3 regions of the Lysinibacillus sp. RC46 genome follow, and region 2 is predicted to be linked to each of the others. Evidence: predicted binding sites of a transcription regulator. Region 2 holds the regulator's gene; each other region holds the start of a gene.
What was found. The regulator Rex, encoded in region 2, represses fermentation and respiration genes when NADH is low (regulators of the CRP and FNR family bind a similar motif). The targets are predictions, from matches to a motif close to TTGTGAAATATTTCACAA.
Positions count from the first base shown of each region.

Region 1: the regulator Rex is predicted to act here: its motif matches at 7,405-7,422, upstream of yeiL (transcriptional regulator YeiL).
Region 3: the regulator Rex is predicted to act here: its motif matches at 4,543-4,560, upstream of qoxA (cytochrome aa3 quinol oxidase subunit II).

Region 1 is NZ_JBGCCF010000004.1:197,820-208,392, reverse strand. It holds gene ABH966_RS05825 (CPBP family intramembrane glutamic endopeptidase) at 1-298, opposite strand, end outside; gene ABH966_RS05820 (hypothetical protein) at 694-885, opposite strand; gene ABH966_RS05815 (DUF4177 domain-containing protein) at 1,426-1,614, opposite strand; gene ABH966_RS05810 (hypothetical protein) at 1,830-2,036, opposite strand; gene ABH966_RS05805 (hypothetical protein) at 2,157-2,345, shown strand; gene ABH966_RS05800 (hypothetical protein) at 2,465-2,851, opposite strand; gene ABH966_RS05795 (hypothetical protein) at 3,437-3,637, opposite strand; gene ABH966_RS05790 (O-methyltransferase) at 4,312-4,902, shown strand; gene ABH966_RS05785 (oxalate decarboxylase family bicupin) at 4,969-6,144, shown strand; gene ABH966_RS05780 (MFS transporter) at 6,194-7,345, opposite strand; gene yeiL (transcriptional regulator YeiL) at 7,447-8,109, shown strand; gene ABH966_RS05770 (hypothetical protein) at 8,116-8,406, opposite strand; gene ABH966_RS05765 (diaminopimelate dehydrogenase) at 8,767-9,747, shown strand; gene ABH966_RS05760 (hypothetical protein) at 10,221-10,573, shown strand, end outside.
Region 2 is NZ_JBGCCF010000044.1:26,386-36,958, reverse strand. It holds gene ABH966_RS24900 (hypothetical protein) at 603-938, shown strand; gene tsaE (tRNA (adenosine(37)-N6)-threonylcarbamoyltransferase complex ATPase subunit type 1 TsaE) at 1,258-1,707, shown strand; gene tsaB (tRNA (adenosine(37)-N6)-threonylcarbamoyltransferase complex dimerization subunit type 1 TsaB) at 1,704-2,411, shown strand; gene rimI (ribosomal protein S18-alanine N-acetyltransferase) at 2,404-2,856, shown strand; gene tsaD (tRNA (adenosine(37)-N6)-threonylcarbamoyltransferase complex transferase subunit TsaD) at 2,856-3,872, shown strand; gene ABH966_RS24875 (ABC transporter ATP-binding protein) at 4,375-6,318, opposite strand; gene ABH966_RS24870 (redox-sensing transcriptional repressor Rex) at 6,548-7,183, shown strand; gene ABH966_RS24865 (twin-arginine translocase TatA/TatE family subunit) at 7,438-7,623, shown strand; gene tatC (twin-arginine translocase subunit TatC) at 7,642-8,463, shown strand; gene ABH966_RS24855 (CPBP family intramembrane glutamic endopeptidase) at 8,557-9,321, opposite strand; gene groES (co-chaperone GroES) at 9,496-9,780, shown strand; gene groL (chaperonin GroEL) at 9,920-10,573, shown strand, end outside.
Region 3 is NZ_JBGCCF010000009.1:156,786-167,358, forward strand. It holds gene ABH966_RS10820 (cell wall hydrolase) at 1-271, shown strand, start outside; gene ABH966_RS10825 (helix-turn-helix domain-containing protein) at 411-944, opposite strand; partial or broken gene ABH966_RS10830 (hypothetical protein) at 1,014-1,544, opposite strand; gene deoC (deoxyribose-phosphate aldolase) at 1,605-2,249, opposite strand; gene pdxR (MocR-like pyridoxine biosynthesis transcription factor PdxR) at 2,828-4,258, opposite strand; gene qoxA (cytochrome aa3 quinol oxidase subunit II) at 4,676-5,515, shown strand; gene qoxB (cytochrome aa3 quinol oxidase subunit I) at 5,638-7,584, shown strand; gene qoxC (cytochrome aa3 quinol oxidase subunit III) at 7,584-8,180, shown strand; gene qoxD (cytochrome aa3 quinol oxidase subunit IV) at 8,182-8,466, shown strand; gene ABH966_RS10865 (DUF7309 domain-containing protein) at 8,615-10,081, opposite strand.

The DNA of each region.
Region 1 (10,573 bases), on a different contig from region 2:
CAACGATACTTAACAACGAATAGTCTTGATAGCTTTTGTTAGTTTCGTCCATGTATTTCGAGGGAATAAACAATGTTAAAATTACCCCAAACAAAAGTAGACCGAATGAAGCGAGAATTATGCTCATTACCATTGTGAATGGCTGATTGAATGATAGGAAATCTTGTATTGTGAATACATCATAAACTATTAAAGCGAAAATGATAGCTACACAAACAAATGTAAAAGAAGAGAATACAAAAATAGCGTCTTTCGGGCTAAAATCCTTCTTTGTCTTTTTTGATTTGTCTTTCTCCATATCTTTCCTTCTTTCTTAATGCTTATAGAATAAAGAGATATTTTACCATAGTATTTTTGCAGAAAAAGCAATCGCTACTACTTTACCGATAATAGTCTTTTTTTAGAAAAAATCTAGGTTAGTAAAGGTAACCATTTAATCATAAATATTCATATATTCCAGAATTAGTTAAGTGAGCGAAATGTTTAGACAGGGGTTTTAGGAAATCCTAAGAAAGGCTGTTATCTGTGCTAGTGGGGTAAATTACAGAAGTGGAAATACTAGGGAAATAAAATATTAAAAGTGCCTAAATCCTAATTAGGGAAGACCACTTTTCTAGGATTGGTTATGGTGACTTAATTCTCCCAAGAAAAGGTCTTCCTTTTTTGTCGTTTTATCCATTTATACAAAATATTTTACACTCTCTTTTTCAATTGTCTATTAATGCTCACTAATAAGCTAATAATAATAGAAAGTAAAGTAACAATTATTAGCCCAATAGACATTATTAGACCATCTATATAATTAAGGAATCCTGCTGCGGCTAAAGCCAAAAAGCTGATGACGCTTAAAAATAAAGTAAGGAAAAAAATTTGGAAATAATGCATGTCATCCACCTCCTATTGTTGGTTTGTCTTTTTTATGGTGCGGTTATTATTTAACTTCTTTCAGTAAATGTTTTATGTAGCGAAAGCGAAGCGTCAGATACAAATGTTTTATGTAAGGTAAATGATTAATTTTTAATCCATGTAAGTAATCTTACAATTTGGAATGGGGCATACCAAGTAAGGATGAAACTACAAAGGAAAAATGTTACAACAGGAAAAAGCTTGTATTTTCCCTGTTCTTTTTTTATACAGCACCAAGACTTAACAAAAAACTTATAAATAATAAACCGAATCCAGATATCATAAGAATTTCAAAGTTAATTGAATAAATGTAAGAGAAACTCAGTAGAACAGCACCGATTACTGCAAGAATAATGGATAGTTTGCTAAACATTTAAAAGCTCTTTTCGGAAAAAACCAATTTATTGTAATGGACTTTTTGTAAAATTTCTTCGTAAGTTAAAGAAAAAGTTATGATGATTATTTGAAAGATATTGTGCAATAAAAAGAAAGAGAAGAGGTAATGAAACCTCATTTTTCTTAATCTTTCTTACGTTTAAATATTAATTCAAAAAAAGTAGGAGTGCCGTGACCTTTTATTCCCGGTGCAAAGATTTGTACTAACTCCCATCCTTCTTTTTCATGATCATAAACAACTTTATGATAATCTTCCTCAGGAGTTAGTGTCCATGTGGATAATTGAATTTTCACAAATTTATGTTCATACAAGATAATAACCTCCTTATTCTTACTTTTATTTACGTTTTTTAGTAATTTAAAGTTTCAAAAATATTATGAAGTAAACAGTTCGAGGGTTTTTCGAAAGAGAATGTGTAGAGAGGGTGTTCACTATGGATTTTTATAAATATTTCCATTTAGAACTGATTGATGCATGCGAATTCGCAAAAGATACTTAAACACTAGATAAATAGTGTTCAGTAAAATTATTGATCTTTTCGGGGTTTTATAAAGAATGAACTGAATACAACGGAAAGCCCAATAAAAATGAATATTATTGCAATAGATTTATTTGGAATAAATGAATTGTATTCGAGGGGACCAGATAATCTGCCTGTTCCGCTTACAAGCAAGAAGATACCTAAAATAAATATTATATATCCAATTTTAGAATGTGTACCGTCTGTTTTCATTGCATAACAACTCCTAATATATAGGTTAATAACTTATATAAGGATAACATAATTAGGTAATGTTTGAAAATATGGATTGATTCAATTACTGCACAATATGAGGAAAGAAGGTAAAAGAATATGAGTAATCAAACTTTATGCTGTGATTATTGCGAGAGCACATATCGGGAAGTACCTATTATCGAAAAACCAAAACGATTTGCTTTGAATCGAGTTTATGATTTAACACAAGTCAATTCGGATGGACGAGAAGTGGATAATATCTGCTTAGAATGCTTGAAAGAGCAAATTGATGATTACGGGATCTAAATTACACAACGTGAGTAAAAGAAAAAGCAGCAGCGTTTGCAGACGCTACAGCTCTTTAAGAGATGTTAAACCTTCATGTAAATTAATAATCTTCTAATTATTGTTTATATTGATCTTCCTCAAATACCTGTTTTATATTTAGAAATATTCTTTTCTTTTTCAAAAATAGAAGTATTCTGTTCATATTTTTTGGGATTAGATAACTTTTCAAGCTCTTGTATCAACATATCCTCTAAATCTATGGACTCTTTCATGTTTTCTTGGGTTTGTTTAACCTCCCTAACAAGTAATCTAACTAATTTTTGTCCATTCGATTTCACAAGATATGTACGTATATAACCATCTTCATATCTAGTTTCGAATTTAGGTTTGATATTTTTCTCGTTTTCGTCTTTGTCTTTATGTATATTTTCAATTCCAAATAAATCTAAGAGACTTTCATTTTTTATATTTTTATTTACCTCTGTTTTCAAATAATTTATTGTATTACTGGTTTGAATTTTCATTCATAATTCTCCTTAGAAATTAGTATTTTGTTACACTTAATTATAACCTTTAAAGTTAATAAATGGAGGTTTTATTATGAAAATTCGTTCAGTACTTTTAAGAGCATTAGTAGCATTAAAGTCTACATTGTTAACTCGCCCCAAAAAGGAGTTTTAACAACTTACCTTACTTTTTATTATTAATCATAATTCTTATAGCAACTGGGACTCAATACTACTGCACAATATAAGTATTAAACGAAAAAAGTTTGGTGGGGATATACCTACCAAACTTATGAATTAGTTAGATCGAGATCTTTTTAAAAATAATAAAGCAAGGACAATTATAGCAAGACCTATCCAAATAAATTTATATGGTAAAACAATTAAATTCCAAACAATAAAAACGATGTGGACTACAAGATCAAGAAAAAACGACAATAATAAACCTGCTTTCTTTTTAACCAAATTATAACATATTAGTAGATTCAAAAAATAAAAGCCGCAGCGTCTTCACACGCTACAGCAAACTAATGAACAATATGAGTAAAGAAACTAATATAGAGACACTCGGCTGGGAGTGATCCAAAGTTTAACTATAAGAGACTATTTAAACTTATCAACTTTCTTAACTTTCATTGAAGCTACTTCTCCACAATTCGTACAAATAGTCAAAATTAGTGGTGAACTCGAAAAATGGACCAAATCGAGCTTAATGGGTTTTACATTTGCCATAGATCCGCCTAATTCACCTTGTGCAAAGGAATCACTACCACAAGCCTTACAAACTAATTTATTATTTTCCATGTTATCACCTCTTTATGTAATATATGTAAATTTTATCATGAAAATAGCCGCAGTGTCATCATACACAACAGCAACCAAATGAACAATATGAGTATTAAATGAAAAAATAAAATCTATTTTTTATTAATTTGTTCTACTAACTTTTTTAAATTTATTGAATATGCCACTGACGAAAATAAAGACAGCAAGGAATAGATACTCCATTCATCGGCACAACTCCTCATTTTTAACTTTATTATAATATGGAAAGCTGCAGCCTTTGCACACACTACAACTCAGATTTGAAAGACATTTGATGATTTCAAAAAAAGTGTTTTGCGGACCTCAGATACTACTGGATATATCTAGGGAATTAAAATTATGGTGGGATAGCAAACTGTTAATGACGTTTGGGGCGATGCATAAGGTCAAGCTATCCCGAAGTAAATATATGTAAACGCAATTAATAACATTCCAACTGTAAATATGGTTAAAAAGGGATTTTAAAATGACAAGGGCTATTATTAAACAAGCATTTTAGGTAGGCATCAGGTTAAATCCGTTATACATAAGTAGCGATTACTTTGAATATAAAAACGTACCTCTATTTAGGGATGTGATGTTTTAACAAAGGATTTTTACGAAAAAAAGCGAAGATTATTAAGAATTAAATATCTAATAGGTGGTATGTAACTATGTTAACAAAATATCGCTCCAATACATATATTCCGGAAATGGTGAAGGCAAGTAAAATGTTAGCCCATAGACATGATTTCGAGTATTCTTGCTCAGACGAGGCAGGAAGATTGTTGTCAGTGCTTGTTGGTCAAATTACACATGGGACAATCCTAGAAGTCGGGACTGGCTATGGTGTAGGCAGTGCATGGATTCTTTCTACCATTGCACCAAACGTACAGTTTGTCTCAGTGGATCATGCAAAGGAAAAAATCGATGCTACTGCTCAAACACTTCGTCATCAGCAGGCTGAATTTTTAGTAGGTGACTGGAAAGAAGCGATAGCAAAAGGTCCTTTTCAATTTATTTTTGCTGATGCAGCTGCTGCTAAAACAAGTGAAGGCGAACAACTATTGGAGGCATTAGCTGTTGGAGGTATGTTAGTTATGGACGATTTTACGCCAGAAGAACATTTTCCAGAAGAATGGAGAGGGAAACCTGATAAGGTCAGGGACTTTTGGTTAAATCATAAGGAATTAAGAGCTACAGAAATTTATTTAACAGCAACATCTTCTGCTATCCTCGCAACTAAGCCGAAAGGAAAAGAATAATCAAAGTAAAGAATCCATACATATTATATAATGATTTCTTTATGAAGAGGTGAATCATTGGAGAACATGCCAGAGGGCTATTCTTATGTTCCGCAGCCTATTCGGAAAGATGGGGCGGGGTGGGTGGATAAAGGGCCGAGAGATATTATGAGGGATCTGGAAAATCCTGATATGCTTGTCCCTCCGAAAACAGATGCTGGACTTGTACCGAATTTAAAATTCTCTTTTTCTGATACGCATATGGTTTTAAAAAATGGCGGTTGGTCTCGAGAAGTTACTGCTCGTGATTTACCAATTGCCACTACATTAGCTGGTGTCAATATGAGTTTGACACCTGGTGGAGTTCGTGAGCTGCATTGGCATCAACAAGCTGAATGGTCGTATATGCTTCTTGGTCATGCACGTATTACAGCGGTCGATCAAAATGGGCGTAATTTTATTGCCGATGTAGGACCGGGGGATTTATGGTATTTCCCGCCAGGAATTCCGCATTCCATACAAGGTCTTGAGGATGGCTGTGAATTTTTGCTGGTGTTTGACGATGGGCATTTCTCAGATCTAAGTACTTTTTCAATATCTGATTGGTTTGCTCATACTCCTAAAGATGTGCTGTCCTCCAATTTTGGTGTTCCAATAAGCGCTTTTAATCATATCCCGAAAGAACAGGTCTATATTTTTCAAGATAAGGTTCCAGGACCTCTAGACACACAAAAAGTACAATCCCCATATGGTACAGTCCCTCAAACTTTCAAACATAGCCTGCTTGCCCAGACCCCTATAAAAACTCCAGGTGGAAGTGTCAGAATTGTGGATTCAACAAACTTTCCTATTTCTAAAAATATCGCAGCAGCACTTGTCGAAATTAAGCCTGGTGCTATGAGAGAGCTGCATTGGCACCCAAATAATGATGAATGGCAATATTACCTCCAAGGAAAAGGGCGTATGACAGTGTTTACAGCAAATGGTGTGGCTAGAACATTCGATTATCGTGCAGGAGATGTGGGATACGTGCCATTTGCAAATGGTCACTACATTGAGAATACCGGTACGGAGACATTATGGTTCCTTGAAATGTTTAAAAGTGATAGATTCCAGGATGTTTCGTTAAATCAATGGATGGCCCTTACTCCATCTGAGCTAGTACAAAGCAATTTAAACATTGGTCCTGAACTTCTTAATGTGTTAAGAAAGGAAAAGTGGCCGGTTGTAAAATATCCTGGATTTTCTTATTACCCAAGATGAGCGTATAGAAAAGCAGGTAGGAAAGAGCCTCTTTCCCACCTGCTTGTTTTTAATATTGAAATTTATTTCTAGTAGCAAGTAGTATACCGATTGCTGGAACAGTACAAATAAGCATTGCTGCAAATGATAGTCCAGGCGAAATCTCGTATAAATAGCCACCTAAAAATGTAAGGATCGCTGTACTTAATCCCATTGCTAATGCAGAATAAAGGCCTTGTGCATTCGGAATTTGCTCCTTCGGCAATGTTTTTGTTAAATAGCCGATGAAAGCGAAATGCGCGAGAGCAAATGATAATGCATGTAATGTTTGAGAAGCGATAAATACCCATACATTCGGGAATAGGTAAATGAGTAGCCAACGTAATGATGAACCACTCGCTGCTAAAAGTAATAAAGAAGATGAGCGCCATTTTTTAAATAGTGTATCAGCCTTCATAAAGTATAAGATTTCGCAAATTACGGCGATGTTAATAATCATCCCCATGTAGAATGGATCAACATGTAAATCACCTAAATATATATAGCCGTAGCTGTAATAAGAAGCATGTGCGCCTTGCAACAGAATAACAACTAATAAAACAATAGGGAAGCCTTTAATTGTCCATAATGTTTTCATCGACAATGATTTTGCGCGTTGTTCTTTTGTCGGTACAACGAGTAACTCTTTTGGTGTAGCCATTTGTTGCATCAACAGCATACCGATCAGGCCGACCACCATACTCCAAAAGATAATGTTATTGCCAAAAGCACCTGTTAGCATACTAATGATTAATACTGCAATGACAAAGCCAAGGGAACCATAGGAGCGGCTTTTACCATAGTGTACATTTCCATGCTGTACGAGCGTTGCCGCACTACTTTCAACGGCAGGTAGCAGTGCTGGATAGAAAACGCTAAATAAAAGGGTAACAATAAGAAGCGAGATAAAGCTCGTGCTTAGTAAGTAAAATAAAGTTGTGATTAGGGCACCTATTGCTAGAATACTAACGAGTCGTTTTTTGTGCACATATTTTGCAAGCATCGGGAAGAAAAATAGATTTGAAGTTGCTCGTGCTAAAAGACCGCAGCCCATTATGACGCTAGCCTGTGAGACAGTAAGATGTTTGGCATCTACAAGCCAACCAGTCCAGTAAGGTAAGAAAATACCCCATGTAAAGAAAAATGCAAAGAAATTTTGAGAAAGCCATCGTTGATTGTTCATAAATTTTCCGTACCTCCAATTTAACTATGTTGAATAATAGCACGTTCATCGGTACAATAATGTGAGATATCTCACATTTTTCAAGAGGAGAGAGTGAAAAAATGCATATACTGACAGCTGAGGAACGTTCATACTATCTCGATAAATATCCAATTGATGATTTTTTCTCATTTGATATAAATCCATTTCTGGAGGTATGTAAGTTTGACAAAGGCGAATGGATTTTTCAAGAAGGGTCATTTCCGGATACGCTATACTACATGATTGAAGGGAAAGCGAAAATATATATGACGCATAAAAACGGCAAGGTCTCACTTATCGAATACCCAGAGCCACCGCGTTTTATGGGTGAAATTGAGTTGCTTAATGAGGCGAGATATACGAAGGGGATTCAGACAGTAACCGAGACGATTTGTTTTTCGATTACGCAGTCCTGCAAAGAAAAGTTACTCACGGATGTACTATTTTTACGTAAACTTTGTGTGTTTTTAGGGGAAAAGTCGACCAAAATGACGTCAAAATATACACAAAATCAAGCGTATCCACTTGAAAATCGACTTGCTGCCTTTATCCAATTATCGTCAGATCAAGGTATCTATAAAGAAAAGCATACGGAAATCTGTGAATATTTAGGGGTTTCCTATCGGCATTTATTATATGTACTGGCGCAATTCTGTGAAGAAAAAATTTTAGAAAAGAGAAAGAATGGCTATCACATTGTGAATGAAAAGCGACTTTCCGAATTGGCACAGGAGATACAGTGAGGGATACTACAGCTTATTGTATTCACTTTTTTTAATCAACCAGCGTGCAATCTCCTTGCCGCTATGGTAGAAGTTAATCTCATCGACTCGTTGGTTTTGTACGGAGATATTTAGGGTTTCGTCTATAACGCCAAAAGGTATAACCCTTATACATTGGTGTTTGTTAGGTGAAAATCTTTTGCGCTTTGCCTTAGCTTCCATGTGAGCTTTAGCAGATTTTTGTGCATTTTGGAATGGACAAGCAAGTAATTCTCCTTGTTCCAATGTTGTGCTTGGTGAATAACAATTACTTTTCATTCAACATGCCCCCTTTGTCGTTAGTGTTATTGTACAAGATATGCGGTCGGAATAGTCTTCATTTACAATGCTTTAACGAAAACTTAAAGTTTTGTCAGTCAATTATGTCTTGGCATAATTGCGTCTGGAGGCTATAACTTCTTTAAGAGGACGTTTGTACATACTCTGAAAGAAGTTGCATTAGTAAAATGTAACCGTATTCATGCCATTAACGAATAGAAATCATAGAAAACTTGTATAATTCCAAGAGAAAAACACGTACTCAAACTATTGTGAATTTTCCTGACAAAACGTATTATTGTAATTAGATTTAACGTGAAAGGTTTCACAGAGTCACGTAATCGTGAGGAGGAATTTTTAATGAGTGCAATTCGAGTAGGTATTGTAGGTTATGGAAATTTAGGGCGCGGAGTAGAGTATGCTATCTCGCAAAATCCAGATATGGAATTAGTAGCGGTATTCACACGTCGCGATCCTTCAACTGTAAAAATTGCAAGTAATGCAAGTGTATATTTAGTAGATGATGCTGAAAAATTTCAAAATGACATTGATGTAATGATTTTATGTGGTGGCTCAGCAACAGATTTACCTGAGCAAGGACCACACTTTGCACAATGGTTTAATACAATTGATAGCTTTGATACGCATGCGAAAATTCCTGAGTTTTTCGAGGCAGTCGATGCAGCAGCTCAAAAATCTGGAAAAGTATCAGTCATTTCAGTTGGCTGGGATCCAGGTTTGTTCTCATTAAATCGTATACTTGGGGAGGCAGTTCTACCAGTGGGCACAACTTATACTTTCTGGGGAGACGGTTTAAGTCAAGGACACTCAGATGCTATCCGTCGCATCGAAGGTGTTAAAAATGCAGTACAATACACATTACCAATTAAAGAGGCTGTAGACCGTGTTCGTAACGGTGAAAATCCTGAGCTGACAACGCGTGAAAAACATGCACGTGAATGCTGGGTTGTTCTTGAGGAAGGTACAGATGCTACAAAAGTTGAGCAAGAAATTGTGACGATGCCGAACTATTTTGATGAGTATGATACTACAGTAAACTTTATTTCTGAAGAGGAATTTAAAGCAAACCACACTGGCATGCCTCACGGTGGATTCGTAATTCGTAGTGGTGAAAGCGGCGCTAACGAAAAACAAATTCTTGAATTCTCATTAAAGCTTGAAAGTAATCCAAACTTCACTTCTAGTGTTCTAGTAGCTTTTGCACGTGCAGCTCATCGCTTAAATCAAGCAGGAGACAAAGGTGCAAAAACAGTATTCGATATCCCATTCGGTCTGTTATCCCCAAAATCAGCTGCTGAATTACGTAAAGAACTTTTATAATATACTTATTCAAAATCCCGATTATCATATTATTTGATAATCGGGATTTTTTTAGCAAGTCTAATCCCAAGCACGTCAATATGTATAGCGTAGCCATGGTGTAAACAATACAAAGTTGACCCACAATATATCGGACAACAAATTACTTGAGGTCCAATCATGACAGGAAGTACATTCGATTCTACACCGGGTGGTAAAGGGAACTTGGACTACAAAGCGAAAACTCCTCTCATGATTTTTCTTAGCAACAGTTGCGATACTTGAGTTTTTGTTTAAATAAGACAAATTATTGTTATTTGGTAATAAATTATAATTTATGGTTAAATAAAACTATTTTGACCCGATATACTATGTGGTTCGTATTTAATTTCTATTAATATAGGCTGAAATTAAATATATTACGGTGCTGGTATAAATGTATTACCAACGAAAGCTTTCTTAACTAAATTGGAATAAACGATGAGGTGAATGAAGTGCAAATTATTCTTCTGTATGAAGCTGCAGTTAGGGAGTACCATAGACAAGAGGCGCTTAGCAATCCTAACCTTGTAAAGGGGCAACCACTTGGCGGAAAAAATGAAATTGAAGTTGAACGTGATGGTAAAGCATATACACTCACTCTATCTGATGAAGTAAAGTATTTAAAAGCTATGACAGAGAAAGAAATCGCAAAGATGGACATGCGATCGGTAAATCCTGATCCTTCCGATATTTTTTCGTATCGTCCACAGGATCAGTGGCTTATTTTTAGTCAATATTTGAGTGACACGGGCTTTTTTACGGGCAAAGAATCACACACAATTGACGACATAGAAAATATGCTGGT
Region 2 (10,573 bases):
ATTGGTTCTATAATATTTGTTGGGGTATCCATAGATTTTTAAAGTAATTATGCCTCGGCACAATTGTAGCTGACGCTTCGCTTTTGCTACAGATAAACAATGTAGCTGACGCTTTGCTTTCGTTACAGATAAACAATGCGTCCAGATTCGGCTTTGTGCTTAGGCCTGCAAATTTTTTTTGTGCGAAAGCGCAGTGATAGCGTAGCGGCAGCAGCACCGAAGCAGGTCAGTTAGCCGTTATCGCATGGATGCGATGATTTTAGGCTAACATCCTTTATTAACCCCTTTCCGATTCTGACATCCGCCGGAATGCCCCAACACTCATATCGAAAAACTCGTTAGCAAAGGTCCTAGGCTGTATGTGTCAACAAACTGAGAAGGCTTGCAGTTAGTTGCCATACCGCTTGAGAAAACAAGCAGAGCAGTAAACATAAAGATATTCAGGTTTTACGGGCGATTAATCCCCATCTAACCTTTTTTGTTTTCCCTGAATTTTTCTTGTACCCGACGTTACGTTTTGGTACAGATAAACTACTTGCTGTTAATAAGGGTGACTATTTTTATCGATTCTTCTCGTGTGAAGGAATTTGGAGGTGTTTAGCATGCGAAATTATTTTTACATAAAACGTCTGAATATAAGCTTACTCATAGGTGCTATTGTAATACTAGCAGGCTGTGGAGATCCTATTTTAGACATAGAGGAGTCCAATGCGTACCACTGGCAGAAAAATATGAACGAAGCCGAATTTGAAAAATTAAAAGAAGGCATGTCATATATGGAAGTAGTAAAAATTGCAGGTGGAGCAGGGGACATGATAAAAAAAGATCAATACCGCTGGAATGATGAAATACTTATGACAAAAACCTATATAGTACGATTTAAAGATGATAAATTGGTTGATAAAAAGGTTAGTGAGGTAAAGGAGCATAAAAAATAAGCACGTTTTTTATAAGCGTGTTTTATTTTTATTTGGCACATAGATTAGTATCGCCACCGACAATTTAGCCCAGGCTTAATTGTTTCAGGCTAATGACGAATGCTAGTTTGCATAAGTTTTAGGACTCACCCCATGATGGACATCAGCTTGGAGTGAAAATCTCTTTATTTAATACACAATAAATTATAATTTTTTGTCGACAAGCTGCAACAATTACGCCAAGGTGTAATTGTTTTTTTGAAATCCATTGGATGTTTTGAACATTTACGCTTGTTTCGGTAAACTAGTAGTAATGGAGCTAGGAGAGGAAAAAGAGATGATGTATGAAAAAATAATGAATTCACTTGATGATACTGAGAATTTTGCGTTGAAGCTAGCAAGCTTACTAGAAGCCCAGGATACAATTACATTAGAGGGTGATTTGGGCGCTGGTAAGACGACATTTACGAAAGCATTAGCGAAGGGGCTTGGCGTGACGAGAACAGTCAATAGCCCGACATTTACGATTGTAAAGCAATATGAGGGGCGTTTACCATTTAATCATTTAGATGTTTATCGTTTAGCAGAAAGCGATGAGGATCTTGGATGGGACGAACTATTTTATGGTGATGCGGTGTCAGTTGTCGAGTGGGCTCATTTGATTGAACAGGATTTACCTCAGGAGCGTCTTGGAATAGAAATTTACCGAATCGGAGAAAATCAACGACGATTTGTATTAACACCACTTGGAATGCGATATGAGGCATTATGTGAGGAGCTAATGAAATGATTTGGTTAGGGATTGAAACAGCGAATGCACCACTTTCTATTGCTGTAATAAAAGATGGGAAAGTGATCGCGGAGATTGTACAAAATATAAAATTAACGCATTCAGCAGGTGCTATGCCAGCCATTGAAGAAGTGCTAGAAAAGGCTGGCATAAAGCCAAGCGAGTTGGATGCGATTGCTGTATCAGAAGGACCTGGTTCTTATACCGGTGTACGAATAGGTGTGACGCTTGCTAAAACATTAGCATGGACATTGAAAAAGCCTTTAGTTGGAATATCTAGCTTAAAGTCATTGGCCGCAAATGCAGCACTATATGATGGGTTTATTTGTCCTATTTTTGATGCGCGAAGAGGTAATGTCTATACGGCCGTTTATAAAGGTTGTGAGCTTGAAACAATTATTGAAGATTATCACGATCATATAGATGGCTTGTTAGAGCGTTTACAGGCTTTAGAGGCACCGGTTTTATTTGTTGGAGCCGATGTAGATGTTTTTTGGCATAAAATCGTAGAGGTACTAGGTGATTATGCGCAGCGTACACCATTTAGTAATGACTTACCAAGGGCAAGTGAAACAATTCGATTAGCGACGAAACTGGAGCTACCAAGTGTGGATGCAGTTCATCATTTTGTCCCGCAATATAAACGTATTGCCGAGGCGGAGGCGAATTGGCTGAAGGAACAAAAGGAGAAGGCGCATGAGTAGTAATGTAACATATCGTAAAATGGTATCTGAAGATGTCCCAGTAGTGTATGAAATTGAGCTTGCTACATTTCCTACACCATGGACGTTAGATTCTTTTTATTATGAAGTGCATGAAAATCAGTATGCACATTATGTGCTAGCTATAGATGAATATAATAACATTATCGGTTTTTGTGGAATGTGGATGGTTATAGACGCAGCGCAAATTACGAACGTTGCCGTTATAGAGGCTGCTCGTGGTCGCGGCATTGGTGAAGGATTAATGCGAGAGGCAATGCGTATTGCTAGGGAGCATACTATGGAAGTCATGAGTTTAGAGGTACGAGTAACAAATACAGTTGCCCAAAATCTTTATCGAAAGCTTGATTTCCAAGATGGCGGTATACGTAAAGGCTATTATACAGATAACGGGGAGGATGCCCTTGTCATGTGGGTGAATTTATGATGGAAGATCGAATGATATTAGCAATAGAATCGAGCTGTGATGAAACAGCAGCGGCGATTATTCGAAATGGTTCTGAAATTGTTTCAAATGTAGTTGCATCTCAAATAGAAAGTCATAAACGATTTGGTGGGGTTGTACCTGAAATTGCATCTCGTCATCATGTTGAGCAAATTACAGTAGTTATAGAAGAAGCATTAGCGCAGGCAAATATGAAGCCGGCTGATTTAGATGCTGTGGCAGTTACAGAGGGTCCTGGTCTTGTAGGTGCACTATTAATTGGGATTAATGCCGCAAAGGCCTTTGCATTTGCTAATAATTTACCGATTGTAGGTGTACATCATATAGCTGGACATATATATGCTAATGCACTCGTGCAGCCAATGGAATTCCCATTGTTAGCACTTGTTGTATCAGGTGGCCATACAGAGTTAGTTTATATGAAAGAACATGGCTCTTTTGAAGTCATCGGTGAGACGAGAGATGATGCAGCTGGTGAAGCTTATGATAAGGTTGCGCGTGTTTTAAACTTACCATATCCAGGTGGTCCACGAATTGATAAATTAGCACATGAGGGAGATGAGGCTGTATCCTTCCCAAGAGTGTGGTTAGAGGAAGATTCTTATGATTTTAGTTTTAGCGGCTTGAAATCAGCGGTTATTAATTATAAGCATAATATGGACCAACGCGGTGAAGAAATTTGTCCGACTGCCGTTGCCAAAGGGTTCCAGGATAGCGTAGTTGAAGTATTAACAGCGAAAACATTACGGGCAGCTCGCGAATATAAAGTGAAACAGGTTATTGCAGCGGGTGGTGTAGCGGCAAATAAGGGTTTGCGTACATCACTTGAGATGGTATTTGCTGAAGAAAATATACCATTTTTCGTGCCGCCATTAAAGCTGTGTACAGATAATGCCGCCATGATAGGGGCAGCAGCAACACCTATGTTTGAAGCGGGTATTCGAGGCAATTTATCAATGAACGGTCGTCCTGGAATGGAGTTAAAATCCTGGGTATAACTTCTTTCAGGCGATTTCGGACGTAATTATGCTGAGGCATAATTGATTATAGAAAAAGAGGTGTTTTAGATTTGATTCTAAAATACCTCTTTTGCTTTTGTGAAAAAATTGTTGAGAAAACAGTGTCTATAAGAAAATTTGAATCCGATCAGTTGACAAATTTTTCAGAAAATTATCCACAGGTAAGGTAGAAATAAAACAGCGAACATCCGTACTTATGCACAAAGTGTTGATAACTTGTGCATAACTTGTGATTATTCAATATATAGTAGCCTATTTTGTACAAAATGATGTGAATAAAATATTTTTGAATTGTGGACAATGTGGATAAGTCTGTTGATATGTTGGTATTACTAGATTTAAAGTGTGTATAAAGTTGTGGGCATTTTTTGTCGAAAAATAGCACTTGACCAATATATATGAAAAATCAACGCGAGTAAAGTAAAAAGCCATGCGACAAGGCACATGGCTTTACAAGTTTTATCCCATCTCAAGAGGTATGTTATACAATAATATTTTCAAGTTCTTCACTTAGCTCAAGCCATTCCATTTCGAATAACTCATACTGTTCCTTAGCAGTTGATAATTCCTCTTGAAGTTGTGTGATTTTTTCGTGGTCTGTGAAAATCTCGGGATGGCAAAGAGCTTCTTCTAAGCGAGCTATTTCAAGATTTACTTGCTGCATTTTTCCCTCTAGTTCCTCAAGCGTGCGTCTAATTTGGCGCTCCCGTTTTTTAGCCTCTTTATCAATTTTAGAGGTAGAGATCTTTTCAGGTACATCAGCGTGTACTTGCGGTTGAGCAGCAGCCTTCATTTGTGCAATTTCTAATAGTTCTTGTTTCTTTTCAAGATAATAATCATAGTCACCTAAGTACTCAAAGGAACCATCGCCGGATAGTTCGATTACTTTAGTAGTAATTCGATTGATGAAATATCGGTCATGCGATACAAATAAGAGCGTTCCAGGATAATCGATCAGTGCGTTTTCCAGTATCTCTTTACTATCTAAGTCTAAGTGATTGGTAGGCTCATCGAGAATTAAGAAATTTGCCTTTTGCATCATCAATTTAGCTAATGCAAGTCTAGCCTTTTCTCCACCAGATAATGATGACACGATTTTATCTACATCATCTCCACTGAATAAGAAACGGCCTAGCACTGTGCGAATATCTTTTTCATTCATTAAAGGCCATTCATCCCATAGCTCTTTTAGCACACTTTTATTGCTCGATAGCTTGGCCTGCTCTTGGTCATAATAACCAATTTGAACATTTGTACCATAGCGAATCTCTCCAGAGAGTGGTAGTAAATCTTTGACTATGGTTTTTAATAAAGTTGATTTACCAACACCATTAGGTCCAACAAGTGCAATACGGTCTTCTCGGAAAGTGCGTAATGTAATGCCGCTTGATATTTTCTTATCACCATAACCTATCGCTAAGTCATCAACAGACAATACATCATTACCACTTTGGCGCTCAATTGTAAAACCGAAGCTTGCTGATTTTTCATCACCATCAGGGGATTCCATCCATTCTGTTCGTTCAAGCATTTTACGACGACTTTGTGCCATTTTAGTAGTAGAAGCACGAGCAATGTTTTTTTGAATAAATTCCTCAAGCTTGGCTTTCTCATCTTGTTGACGTTCATATTGCTTCAAATCACGCTCATAATTTTTAGCTTTTTCATCTAAATAGGCACTATAATTGCCTGTATATTTTGTGACGCGATGACGAGAGACTTCGTAGATAATAGACACAACTTGGTCTAAGAAGTAGCGGTCATGGGAAACAATTAGAATAGCCCCTTCATAGCCTTTTAAATATGATTCCAACCAAGAGAGGGTTTCAATATCTAAATGGTTAGTAGGTTCATCGAGTATTAATAGGTCAGGTTTACTTAACAAAAGCTTAGCAAGCGCTAACCGAGTTCGTTGTCCTCCTGATAGTGAGCTAATTGGCTTTTCGTAATCATTAGGATAGAACTGCATGCCATGAAGCACAGAACGTGTATCAGATTCATATTGATAGCCACCTGCATCCTTAAAATTATGCTGCAAATGATCGTATTCAGACATTATTTTTGCATATAAAGTAGGGTTTTCATAAACAGCAGGGTCGGCCATTTGTTGTTCTAATGATCGGATTGCTCGTTCTTGGGTAATAAGCGGCTCAAAAATTGTCATCATTTCATCCCAAATCGACAATGTTGAGTTTAAACCAGCATGCTGCTCCAAATATCCAATTTGTATACCTTTAGGGATAATAATATCGCCAGAGTCATATGACAGTTGACCAGCAATTATTTTAAGTAAAGTAGACTTACCAGCACCGTTACGACCTACTAATGCAACACGATCACGATGTTGAACCTCTAATTTTACGCCACTTAAAATTTCATCTGCAAGGAAGGATTTATATAGTTGATTGACCTGTAAAACAATCATTCTTGACACCTCAATTCTTCCTTAGTGTAATAGATGAGCGATTGCCTTGCAATGTCGATGCTTTACTTATTCCAAGCTGTCATGTAAGATTGAGACGATTTCTCTTTAGTTAGTGGCGTAAAAGCGCCATTAACTAAAGGGAAATCCTCCAGTAAATATTATAAACTTAGAAATAGTTAATTAAGTGTGTATCATAAATAGATTTGATACTCTATAAGGAGGAAAGAGTTTGAAACAAGAATTAAAAATTCCACAAGCCACTACGAAAAGACTTCCTCTTTACTATCGATTTATCCAAAACTTTGCACAAGAAGGCATGGAACGTATTTCGTCGAAGGAACTGAGTGAAGCGATGAAAATTGATTCTGCAACTATTCGCCGTGATTTTTCTTATTTTGGTGCTCTTGGGAAAAAGGGATATGGCTATGATGTGCAACATCTCTTGGAATTTTTTAGTCAAACGCTCGATCAACATGAAGCGACAAAAGTAGCGTTAGTTGGTGTAGGGAATTTAGGTAGTGCTTTATTAAAATATAATTTTCAAAAAAATCACAATACTCATATCGTTGTGGCATTTGACTCAAAGGCCCCAAAGGAAGGGAAGATGATTAGTAATATTCCTGTTTTTCATCCAGATTTATTGGAAGAAAAGTATGCGGAATATGGAGCGGAGCTTGCAATTTTAACAGTTTCACCACGCTCTGCACAGAAAATGGCTGATAGATTAGCGGCGATGAACGCAAAAGGAATTTTAAACTTTACGCCAGAGCGTATTACTGTACCAGATAAAATGCAACTTTTAACAATCGATTTGTCAGTAGAATTGCAGGCACTCATTTATTTAATTCGTAATCAGGAAGAGTGATAATCGTACATAATTTAATTTCTTTCAGCGAATGTCTTTTGTACCGAAAGCGAAGCGACAGCAGCAAATGTTTTCTGCGCGAAAGCGAAGCGACAGCAGCAATTATGCCAAGGAATAATTAGTATAGCTCACAGTTTCTGTCAATAAAAGTATGAGATAAAATGAGAGAGTGACGAAAAACTTTCACATATTATTAGTTAGCAAAATGGCGAAATATGCGTTAAAATGATGGATATAAAGAGGAGGTGGCTTTAATGGGTGGTATTGGTCCTATGAGCCTCATTATTATCGGAATTGTCGCATTACTAATTTTTGGTCCTAAGAAGTTACCAGAGCTTGGTAAAGCATTTGGTTCAACATTACGTGAATTCAAAAATGCTACTAGAGGATTAGCTGACGAAGATGATGATGACAAGAAAAAGAAAGAATTAGATAAGTAAAGTTAGGATGTTTGTGGAATGAATCCAAGAGATCTAACTGTCATTGAGCATATAGAAGAATTAAGAAAACGGCTTTTCATTGTTGCCGTTTTCTTTGTTCTCGCTATGGCTGGCGGTTTTTTTGTTGCGAAGCCGCTTGTTAAATACCTTCAATCTACTGGGGCGAATTATAATATTGAGCTTCATGCATTTGATGTAGTAACACCACTTGCAATTTATATCCAAGTCGTTTTTTTAATAGCATTTATCCTATCTTCTCCGGTATTGATGTATCAATTATGGGCTTTTATTAGTCCAGGATTAAGGGACGTAGAACGAAAAGCAACCTTAAGCTATATACCGTATTCGTTTATATTGTTTTTAGCAGGGCTATCTTTTTCATACTTTTTACTATTCCCTTACGTCATAAAGTTTATGATGAATTTATCAAATGAATTAGAAATTCAGCAAACGATTGGAATACATGAATATTTTTCGTTTTTATTTAAACTTACAATACCTTTTGGTTTCCTTTTCCAATTGCCGATTGTAGTCCTGTTCTTTTCGCGTATTGGGATTTTATCTCCTGAGTTACTAATTCGTATTCGTAAGTACTCATACTTTGGTTTATTTGTATGTGCTGCTTTAATCGCACCGCCTGAATTAGCTTCGCACTTAATGGTTTCAGTACCGTTGTTTGTTCTTTATGAAATTAGCATTATGATTTCTCGTATTGGCTATAAGAAATACTTAAAATCAGAGGAAATGCGAATGAAGGAAGAACAAGAGGCTGAGCAAAAACGCCAGATTGAAGAGGCGCTTGAACAGCAGAGACGTCAAATCGAAGAATTGAATCAATAATAATAGAAGCTCGATGCTAATTAGTAGCATCGAGCTTTTTCGTCAGCTTAACTTTAAATAAAAATCAGTGGGAAGAAAAACTCCCACTGATTTTTATTGCATTTTTTCTAGTTCTTCAAGAAACTTTTGCAATGGTTCTGCATACAATTGTACAAGCGTCACAAAACCATTTAGCATAACGTGGGCGATAATGGACGTCCAAATGCGTTTTGTTTTGTGATATAAGAAGGCAAAAATCAATCCGCAAATTGTATAAAGCAAGATATGTGTGAAGTCGAAATGAATAAGGGCAAAGAAAATGGCGCTTATTATACCGGCTATCCAGAAATTCGTTGTTTGGACAAGCGATCCGAAAATAACACGACGGAAAACGAATTCTTCTAATATTGGCCCAAACACGACAATCGCTAATATCGCAATAGGAGCGCCTTTTGCAATAGCTACAATATCAGCTGTGTTTTCCGATCCACCTTGGATACCGAATACAGCCATTTCGATAGCTGCGCCAATCATTTGGCCGAAGAAAACTAAGAAGAAACCGATAATTCCCCACATAATTGACAGTGGTATAGTTTCTTTCTTTCCTTTATAAATATTCCAAAAAGCTTTATCGCGAGATGTTAGGATTAAGCTTAGAATTAACGCAATGGCAAAGCTAAGTGCGATATACCAGCCTTGAGTAAGCGGAGCAGCTTGCTCACTAGGCAAACCGGTTGTACTCATGACCATCTTGTGAAACGGTTTTGCCAGTAATATCCCTGATATTTGCATGAGGATATAGATCAGTAAAACATAAAGGGCTGTTTTTTTATGTTTAGTTATTTTTTGAGAATTGTTCACAGTCAAAATCCTTTCCATTCATTATGCTACCTTTCTATTGTAGAGGAATATGGAAAGAAAACAAAATTTTTCGAAGTTCTGACTTGCAAAAAAAAGTGTGATTGATTATCATAATAATTGTATTAGCACTCGACTAGATAGAGTGCTAATAAACTTTCAAGTATATAATTAATTAATAGGAGGTTGTTTCACTTGTTAAGACCACTAGGAGATCGTATTGTAATCGAACTAATCGAGGTAGAAGAAAAATCTGCATTCGGTATTGTACTGCCAGACTCTGCAAAAGAAAAACCGCAAGAAGGTAAAGTTGTAGCAGTTGGGACGGGTCGTATTTTAGAGAACGGGCAACGTGTAGAGCTTGACGTAAAAGTTGACGACCGCATTATTTTCTCAAAATACTCTGGTACAGAAGTTAAATATGAAAGTAATGAATACCTAATTTTACGCGAAAGCGATATTCTTGCAATTATTGAATAAGTTAATACTTTTAAAGTAAATGCCTTTAGTGATTGTCATAGATAAACAAAAAAATAGATGGCAATGACAGTATGGCGAAATTTTTATAAATATATTGATGAAGCTTAACGAATATTCCATTTCAGGAGGGTAAATTCAAATGGCAAAAGATATTAAATTCTCAGAAGACGCTCGTTCATTAATGCTACAAGGTGTAGATAAATTAGCAAACGCAGTAAAAATTACTCTAGGGCCTAAAGGTCGTAACGTAGTTTTAGAAAAAAAATTCGGTTCACCACTTATTACAAATGATGGTGTAACAATTGCGAAAGAAATCGAACTAGAAAACCCGTACGAAAACATGGGGGCAAAATTAGTAGCAGAAGTTGCTTCTAAAACAAACGAAATCGCTGGTGACGGTACAACAACTGCAACAGTATTAGCGCAAGCAATTATTCGTGAAGGCTTGAAAAACGTAACAGCTGGTGCAAACCCTGTAGGCATTCGTAAAGGGATCGACAAAGCAGTTGCAGCAGCCCTTACAGAATTACACGCTATTTCTCGCCCAGTAAGCAACAAAGAAGAAATCGCACAAGTTGCGGCAATCTCTGCTGCTGATGATGAAGTAGGGCAATTAATTGCAGAAGCAATGGAACGTGTGGGTAACGATGGTGTTATTACAATTGAAGAGTCTAAAGGCTTCACAACTGAACTTGATGTAGTTGAAGGTATGCAATTCGACCGTGGCTATGCATCACACTACATGGTAACAGATACAGATAAAATGGAAGCGGTATTAGATAACCCATACATT
Region 3 (10,573 bases), on a different contig from region 2:
CATTTATCAGGTACAGGGAGGAAATTATTCTTTTGAAGCTGTTCAAAAAGGTAATATGTTTTACCAAAGAGCGCGACCTAATGAAAAAAGATTAGCAAAATTGACTCTGGATTATTGGCGAGATCATCCAGCGAAATACGCACTTTGGTATTTCAATCCATACGCACCATGTCCTCCAACATGGTACGGTCAACCTTTTACTGGTCAATTTAAAAATCATTGCTTCTATGAACCAGCACCTGATACATGTGAAAGTGTTTATCAAGGATAGGTAGCTATTTTCCTTTTTTGTTACAGTTTTTCTGTTGAGCCTTTTACAGTCTCAAAATATTAAAGTCTATAAATAAAAAAAAGACATTCTACCCAAGTAGTTTGTCTTTTTTGTATCAATATTTTTTTGTAGATATTATTTAAAAATCTACCACGCCATTCTTGTGCTTTAGTTCAAATATTGTTTGTGATTTAATTTTATTTGTATTTTTCAGGTATGCGTTCTCCATTTCTAAACGCTCAATTTTTGCTTGTAATGTTTCAAGAGAGCCTTCAGCTTCTCTTACATTTTTGGATTGCTTCTTATTGGTTTCTTTTTTCTTGGGAGAACGTCCCCTTTTCTTTGGCTCTAGAGCTGTTAGTCCTTGTGTTTTTAATAGCTTTGTCCACTGATATATTGTACTCGGAGAAGATATATTAAATTTACTTGCTGTTTCTAGAAAAGAAGCACCTGTTTCGTTCATAAAGTTTAGTACGTCTAGTTTAAACTGAACAGGATACGTTGTATAACTTTTTTCAAAACCTTTAATCCCTTGAGCCTTAAATAATTTTACCCATGTGATAATTTGATTTTGATTTGAACCAATACTTTCTGCAATCTCTTTATAAGTCTCTGTTCCATTTAAATAACGATTCACTGCGTTTAATTTTATTTCAACTGTAAATTTAGACATATAAACACCCCATTAATGTTAGTTAAGACACATATTTACGGGTCATATCAAAATAAGAAATTTTCTTTCTTATTGCATTCTCTTTTTATTTCTCGTCATTTCCCATTTTTTAATGGCCAACACGGAACCAAAGAAAAATACCGTGGCAACCAATATACCTACCGGAAGACTAGTCACAATGTCTGCAGGTAATACAAAAGTAAGCAGAGGGAAAGCATACACAGCTGGTAAACGGATGCCAACGATATGCAACAAAATAAACATTAGCAACATAGCTAAAATCGTAATGAGTATCCAAGAATTAATATTCAAATACAAAAGCGTTCCTACAGTTGTTGATATGTACAGTAGCAATACTTGCTTAAACGCCATTTTGCTACTGTACATTGGTTTTTGAAGCACTTCATACACGGCGACAAGGATGACCGCAAGCTGCTCATAACCAACAATCGTGACTGAATCAATCCAAACCAAATTGAGGAATATAAAAACCAACATATACTTATACTGAATTGGCACTTTCTTTACCAATCCCTTATTTAATCCAAATAGGAGAACACCACGCATTAAGAGGAGCGTGAAAATGAAAACCGCTATAATAATTCGACCTCTCCATAGCTTAGTTGCAAAGAATTTTGCAACCTTGGAGACGATTGCTAACTATAAATCTAATATTCTTACAGCAGAACTAGTGCCTATTCTAGATGCACCAGCATCAACCATTAATTTTATATCATCGATGTTACGTACTCCGCCCGATGCTTTGACCCCAACATTTGGTCCAACTGCTTTTCTCATGATCGCAACATCTTCAACAGTTGCTCCGTGCAGAGAACAACCTGTGGAAGTTTTAAGATAGTCCGCACCCGCTTTTACAGATATTTCGCAAGCACGTACTTTTTCTTCATCCGTTAATAGACATGCCTCTATAATAACTTTTACTAGGGCCTTTCCTTTTGCAGCGTTTACAACTCTACTAATTTCTTTTTCAACTAGCATATTGTTTTTATTTTTTAATGCCCCGATATTAATCACTACATCTATTTCCGTAGCCCCGTTACCAATTGCATTTAGAGTCTCAAATACTTTCGTCTCAGTAGTGCTCGCACCTAAAGGAAATCCTATAACTGTGCAAATATTAACATCTGTTTCACGTAAAAGATCTGCAGATAAGCTTACCCAAGCAGGATTCACGCATACAGACGCAAAGTAAAATTGTTTTGCCTCTTGGCATAAATTAATTATTTCTTTTTCGGTAGTACAAGGTGAAAGTAATGTGTGGTCTATTAATTTTGGATAGTCCATAAATATATCAACTCCATCTTCAAGATATGTTTAGTGAAATTAGGTGATCTGCGTTTTTTTTACCTCAAGAGCTTTTTATGATAGACCAAGAGGATTTTCATTTAATGCTACTTTTTTCAAGCCTAATCCATTTGTTTTCATTTCTAAAACCATTATGTGAAAAGATAATTGTGAATTGTGAATCATTCCACATATTTAATTTATAAACCATTTATTTTAGCCTATATGGATGTTAAATTACCCATGTCTCTTATAATAAAGGGTTTATCATTTTTTTGACCATCCAGTACATTTGTTTTTTACCCATCCATTTATAATTAAAAAAAGAGACAAAACTGGTCAAATCCTAAAAAAAAGCGAGAAATCAATTTTAGAAACATTGATTTCTCGCGCTTTTCTGATGTGAAATTTTCATAGTGTTAAAAAATAAAATGGTTAAGGTTCGCACCAAAATTATCTGTTGCTGTCACTTCTTTAGCACTACGTAAATCAATCCCTCGTTTTGCCAGAGGGTCATACTTAACTGACACCTAAATTTCATTAGTTTTTCAATAAAAAGAATCAAAATAGTTTAAAGTTTAAAGCGAATGAAGTGCTTCTGCAAACCTTTTGATTCCTTCTTCAATTGATTTTTCATCTTCCCTTGAGAAAGTAAAACGCACAAAATTCTTTTTAGACCCAATTGTAGAACCGGGGACATAAATTACTCCTCTTTTAATGGATGTCTCAAGTAATTGGACTTCATTAAAGTCTTTTAATATTTTACACCAGATATGAATCCCCCCTTGAGGAACAAAAAATTCCACCTCATCCTTTAAATAATGAGTAAGACTTTTAACAATTTGATTTCTTCTTTTTTCTAATTCCACAACTAATTTATTCATATGAGATTGGAAATTTTCTGATTCTAAAAAATCATTAGCAATCCATTGTGTAAAGCTTGAATGACCAAAGTCTATTTGCTGTTTTGCATCGGATAATCTTTCTATTACTGATTTGGGCCCTATAATCCAGCCAATTCTTAGTCCTGAGGCAACAATTTTGGACAATGAGCTAATGTATAAAACATTTCCGTTAACATCCATTGATTTAAGTGTAGGGATTTTTCTCCCTGTAAAAGCTGTTAAACTATATGGATCGTCTTCTACTACTGGGATTCCTAGTTCGGAGGATATGTCTAAAATATCTCGTCTTTTCTTTTCATTCATGACAGAACCTGTAGGGTTTTGAAAATCAGGATTTAAAAAAATCATTCTAATTCGATGTTTTTTATATAATGAGCGTAAATCTTCTGGTTTTATGCCATCCTTGTCCACAGATAAATAATGTATTTGAATGCCTGCTGTTTTGAAAATTTGAAGATTATAACTGTATGAAGGCTCTTCTAGCGCAACTGCATCTCCTGGTTTTAACAAACACTGCACGATTAAATGTATGGCTTGTTGTGCACCAGATGTAATGAGAATGGAAGCGGGATCGGTTTCTATTTGACGATACTGTCTCATATGTTTCGTTATTGTTTCTCTAAATATCTCATTCCCTTGTGGATGATCATATCCTAAGCTCCCAATAAAAGAACGGGTAAAAGTAATCTCCCTTAAATAATCCAACGGGAAAAGATCCTCTGACAATTCTCCACTAGCTAAATTGATTAGTTTATGTTCAACCGCTTCTTTTCTTATTCTCTGCGTTACAGGTTGATTAGGTAAAAAAGGCCCCGCTTCAATATATCTATTCCAACTAGGAATGCGTTTATTTGTAATTCCCCAGATGTCTTTACTGATTGTTGTACCGCTTCCTCTATTTCTTTCAATCAGTCCATTGGATTCCAACTCATCATATGCACTTACAACAGTGCTTCTGTTTATATTAAATTCTTTAGCTAAAAACCTTTCAGACGGTAAGGATTTATCAGCCGGAAATGTGCCATCTGCTATCCCTTTTTCAATATATTCGGCAAGTTGTTTATATATAGCTTTCTTTGATTCTCGATCTGGTTTCCAATCCATAAAAACTCTCTCCTTAAAATTCCTAATTGTTCCTATCCCAAAAAATGGGGGTTCAATAGAATTATCCTGTATTCTCTTTTATCAAACTGCAATAACTTCCTCTAATCTTTTCGATTAAAAAGAATTATTTTAAATAAATCACACTCATAATAAACCACCCATTTAACCTTTAATTTAACCATCCACTTTGTTTATCAAACCACTTCTTGCATTTTAAAAGCTTGATATAATCCCTTTTTTCACAAAAAAATTATATCAAAATATTTTTTTCATTTGAGAACGTTTTGTGATAGATTTCATATTTTCTTGCCTTTCGATTTTTATGCAACTAATATGAAACTCGAATTGTGAATCAAATTCCGCACAAACCCTTATTAGCCTTTAAAACATACAAGAATAATTGAAAGGGGTTTGTCTATGAAAAAGATGTGGATCAGTTTCATTAGCTTTTTCACTATTGCCACTATATTAACAGGGTGTGAACCGTTGTTAGTATTGGATCCAAAAGGGCCTCAGGGTCAAGTACAAGCTAAAGATATAATGCTATCGATTTGGATTATGTCCGTTATCCTTATCGTTGTGTATGTCATCTTAGCTTATATGTTATTTAGATTTCGCGCGTCTAAACAAAGCGCAAACTATAAACCTCCCTACATTAAAGGAAGTACACTAGTTGAAATAATTTGTGTTGGTATACCTGTATTGATCGTTATATTCCTATCAATTGTTTCAGTTCAAAGTAACAATAAGGTTGAATCAACACCTGCAGAATATAAGGACAAAGAACCTCTTGTCATTTATGCTGCAACATCTAACTGGAAATGGCACTTTAGCTATCCAGCAGAAAACATTGAAACAGTTAACTATCTGTATATTCCTGTTGACCGTCCAATTGAGTTTAAACTCTACTCTTACGGACCTATTACAAGTTTCTGGATTCCGCAGCTTGGGGGGCAAAAATATGCAATGTCAGATATGGTGAATACATTGCATTTAGGTGCTAACACACCAGGTGAATATATGGGACGAAACGCAAGTTTTAGTGGTAAAGGATTTGCTGAAAATACTTTTAGAGTCGAAGCAGTACATCAGGAAGAATTTGATAGCTGGGTAAAGGACATTAAAAATACTTCTCCAGAAATAACGGAAGAAAAATTTGATAATTTACTAAAGCCAGGTCATGTGGATGAAGCTTCGTTTAATGGGACTCACTTAACATTTTATCCGGCACCAGACAGTGAACATGGTGAACATTAACACAGGTTTCTAATTCATTAGAATAGTGTTCATTCAAACACCACTAATTCTTATGATGAATCATTTAATTATTAAAATTCCACTATTTTACTATAGAACTCTTGAAAGGAGTATTAATCGTTATGGAATTCTTTGAACGATTTGCTATACCTCATCCAAGTGCTGCGATTTACGGATCAATGGTTGCCATTGCACTAACGATTATAGCAATCATTGTCGGATTAACTTTTTTTAAAAAATGGGGCTATTTATGGCGTGAATGGTTAACGACAGTTGATCATAAGCGAATTGGGATTATGTATTTAATCTCTGCATTACTAATGCTTTTCCGCGGTGGAGCAGATGCGATTATGATTCGTGCTCAACTAGCTGTACCTGATAATAAATTACTTGATGCTCAGCACTATAATGAAGTATTCACTACTCATGGGACTGTGATGATCATCTTTATGGCAATGCCCTTCATTATGGCATTTATGAACTTCGTTGTACCATTACAAATCGGGGCTCGTGACGTAGCTTTCCCAAGGTTAAACGCATTAAGTTTTTGGTTATTCTTTATGGGGGCAATGCTCCTAAACATTTCCTTTGTCATTGGTGGTTCACCTGATTCAGGTTGGACAAATTACTTCCCTCTAGCGAATAACGATTATAGCCAATCAGTAGGTACTAACTATTATTTATTCGCTCTACAAATTTCTGGATTGGGCACATTAATGACTGGTATTAACATGATCGCAACGATTCTTAAAATGCGAGCACCTGGTATGACATTAATGAAAATGCCAATGTTTACATGGTCTGCTTTAGTAGCTAATGTTATTATCGTTTTCGCTTTTCCTGTATTAACAGTAGCACTTGCTATGGGGACTATGGACCGCTTATTTGGAACTAACTTCTTCTCAACAACAAGTGGTGGTATGGATATGCTTTGGGCCAATTTCTTCTGGGTCTGGGGACATCCTGAAGTATATATTCTAGTGTTACCAGCGTTCGGTATTTACAGTGAAATTATCTCCACCTTTTCTAAGAGAAACCTTTATGGATATAAATCTATGGTTGGCTCAATGGTGATTATCTCCTTCCTATCATTTTTAGTATGGACGCACCATTTCTTTACGATGGGACAAGGAGCTTTAACAAACAGTGTCTTCTCTATTACAACAATGGCGATAGCCGTTCCAACAGGAGTTAAGCTTTTCAACTGGTTATTTACACTTTGGAAAGGAAAAATCGAATTCACGACTCCAATGCTCTATTCATTACTATTTATCCCCACTTTTACAATTGGTGGAGTAACCGGAGTTATGCTCGGAATGTCAGCTGCTGACTATCAATATCATAATACGATGTTTCTAGTGGCTCATTTCCATATGGTTATTATTCCTGGTGTTGTATTCGGTATGTTAGCCGGTTTACATTACTATTGGCCAAAAATGTTTGGCTTTATATTAAATGAAAAAATCGGAAAATTGACAGCTTGGATTATCGCTATTAGTACGCTTGTGGCGTTTATGCCAATGTTCTTCTCAGGTCTCGATGGACAAGCACGTCGTATGTACACATACACTGAAGAAACTGGTTTTGGCATATGGAATATGATTTCGTTTGTAGGTGCAATTGGCCTAGCAATTGGATTTGCCTTAATCGCCTATAACGTTTACTACAGTATTCGTTACGCATCAAGAGATATTGGCTCAGATCCATGGGATTCACGTTCACTAGAGTGGGCTACGCCAAATCCTGTACCTCATTATAACTTTGCTATTTTACCGCATGTTAACTCTACTGAAGCTTTCTGGGATTCAAAGTATAATAATCATGTTTTATTCCCAGATAAATATGAAGAAATTCATATGCCAAATAACAGCGGTGTCCCATTTATATTAAGCTGTATTTTCTTTGCTTGGGGCTTTTCTTTTGTATTCGGAATGTGGATTCCAACGATCATCACTACCATTGGGATATTTATATGTATGGCTTTACGTTCTTTAGAAAAAGATCACGGACATTACGTATCTGTAGAAGAAGTAATAAAAACAGAAACGCAATTGCGAGGTGCTAAATAATGAAGATTGATAAAACACTTCCACTCGAATATAGTACACAACAGAATCAATTAAACATTCTCGGTTTTTGGATTTTCCTAGGCGCCGAAATTATGCTTTTTGGAACGCTCTTTGCAGGTTACTTCGTTTTATTTAATCGTGTTGGTAACGGTCCAACTGGGGCAGAGATTTTCGAACTCGCGCCTGTCCTATTTGAAACATTTATACTCCTAACAAGTAGCTTTACGATCGGGTTAGGAATACATGCCATGCGACATGAAAACAAGAAGGCCATGATTACATTCTTCGTGATCACACTACTTCTTGGTCTAGCATTTATAGGTTTTGAAGTTGCTGAGTTTGCTCACTACATTCATATTGGTGCAGGACTACAAACAAGTGCTTTCACAGCTATATTACTAACAACACTAGGAACTCATGGAGGTCACGTAACATTCGGTGTATTCTGGGGATTCCTTATTGTCCTACAACTAATAAAACGTGGACTGACTCCACAAACAGCTAATAAAGCTTTTATTTTCTCCCTATATTGGCACTTCTTAGATGTCGTTTGGATCTTTATATTCAGCTTCATTTACTTGAAAGGAATGGTATAAAATGAGCAATTTATTCCCTCTTAAACAAGTAATAGGTTTTGCACTTTCAATAATCCTAACTTTAATCGCAGTTAGTGTTTATTTTCTGGATGTATCCTTTCCCATTATTATGACGATTTTACTTGTCACAGCATTTATTCAGGCAACCCTTCAACTGATTGTGTTTATGCACGCAAGTGAAACGAAGGATAAAGGAGCAATCTTTACAAACATTTACTATGCTTTAATTATTGCCCTTGTTACAGTATTCGGGACAATATTATGTATGGTTTGGGGATATTTATAATATCATTATATAAGCAGACAAATACTCTGATAGAAGTATTTGTCTGCTTTATTACATACGAAATTAATTAATAAATTATATATTTGTGTACCTTTTATCTGTTCAAGTAAAAGTAAATTTACTATATAATGTTGAGAAAATATTTGCGCTATTCTCCAAATAAATTCATTGGTACGGTTTTCAAAAATTCTCTCACTTCTCGAATGCCAGGAAGTTCACTTTCTACAAGCTCCACCCCGACAATTTTTGCTAGTGGCTGAAGCATCGGTCTTAATTCTTTAGAGACAAATATTTTACTTGGTCTTACCTCTAAGCCTTGTAAAAATGCCCATAACATGCCTTGTGCAATTGGTGGCGTTTTAGGCATAGAAAGCATTTCGTGTTCAATAACTAAATTGCTTCCTCGTTCAACAAGCATACCAGAAATCGGATAAACAGTGCGGTTCGTTTCTTCCGACTCTACGCCAAAAGGCATATAAAATAAATCATATTCTAATTGTAATGCACTTTTAGGTTTTTTCTTATATTTTGCTTTTTCAAACATTGATATTTCCTCGTAGCACTCATACGTTGGCTTCGTCATATTTATTTGCAAAATATAGATTTCTTGTAACTCACCATCCATTTGCACTTTAAACGTTGGATATTGATGTGCAGCTAGCTGCGGATATTCCCAGTCATCCTTCCGAGCTTCTGTAATATTAATCATCCTACTTACAACATCAATTAAAAGCTCTACCTCAAGATAATTTGGTCTTTCAGGATGCGTTCCCTCCAGATAGCTACGGAATTGAATCCAATTCTTCTTCCCTCTATACGACAGCCCATAATCTTTAATTAGCAGATAATCTGCTGTATCTAATTCTTCTCTATCAACAAAATTCACAGTTAAAGCATTTAAACCATAGGAGAAATCGCTCGATAAATTTTTCTCAAAAAGAATTTTTTCTAAGCTATTATAGCCAAGCTCCATGTCAAAAATCATTAACCCAAACTCTTCACCACCAGCTCCCATAACAGAAACAAGTACTTTGTAATCTACATCTTCAAAGTGAATGACAACGACTTCATCATCCCTAAAATATTGCCATGGCTTCAATTTTTTCAGGTCATTCGTAAGCTCCAATAAAGTAAGAAAGTCTGGCTCCAGTTCTTCTAGTAAACTGTCTGCCTCTTCATCCTCCCCTATCAATTCATTAATTTTCTCTAAATTGATTTTGTCCAATTTACCCGTATGAATATTACCTACTCCAGCAATACATAAAGGACTTTCAGAGTTCATCGGTAAATCCTCATTGCTCTCTAATCGAATAGTAAATGATTCGCTATAATCAATTACATGTGCGATGGCTTCATCACCAGGTTTTCGAAGCCATTCATCGACCAACTCTTCATCTGTATCTAATTCCGTATCATTTTTAGGTAAAAAACAAATCTTTTCTTTAGATTCTCGTCCATCTTTTTTAACCATTTCAAAATCAAAATAGTCCGCCCCATCCAAATCAAAACTTAGTAATATAATTTCATCTAGCGCGGAAAAACTACTGCTCTTCGGTAACAATAACTTTCGATAAATCTCCGGTTTTTTCTTACTTTCAATATGCAACTGTATCATTGTTTACCCTCCTTCTTCTATTTGTTAATGGATGCTGACCTGCTTTCACACAGAAATGTAATAATCACTTGTTCCATCTACTTTGTAACTATTCTCAAAATGAACCACTTTCTATTCACTTTACTAACAACCTGTCCGTTCTGCAATACTTCAAAATTCATTCTCCAATTATCATTCTCTTCTATACTTGCCATGTTAATTGTGCGAAACACTCTAAGTGTTGTCTAGTAACAGCTCCCCATTGGAATCACAAATTCATTTTTTAGAAAGCAAAAGATATTTTTCTGACTTTTATCAATTTTTGTTCAATTTTCAACAAAAGTTGATTTTGAAATTTTTAGAGCTAATGGTATGGTACTACTTAAGAGAGAGATTTTTAGATTTCACTTTAAAATTTAACATTGATTAGTGCATTTATTTATAAAATCTTTCCAAATCCATAGGTTGAATATTTTAATTATCATAAGACTTCATAGTATTTTCTTGTTTTAC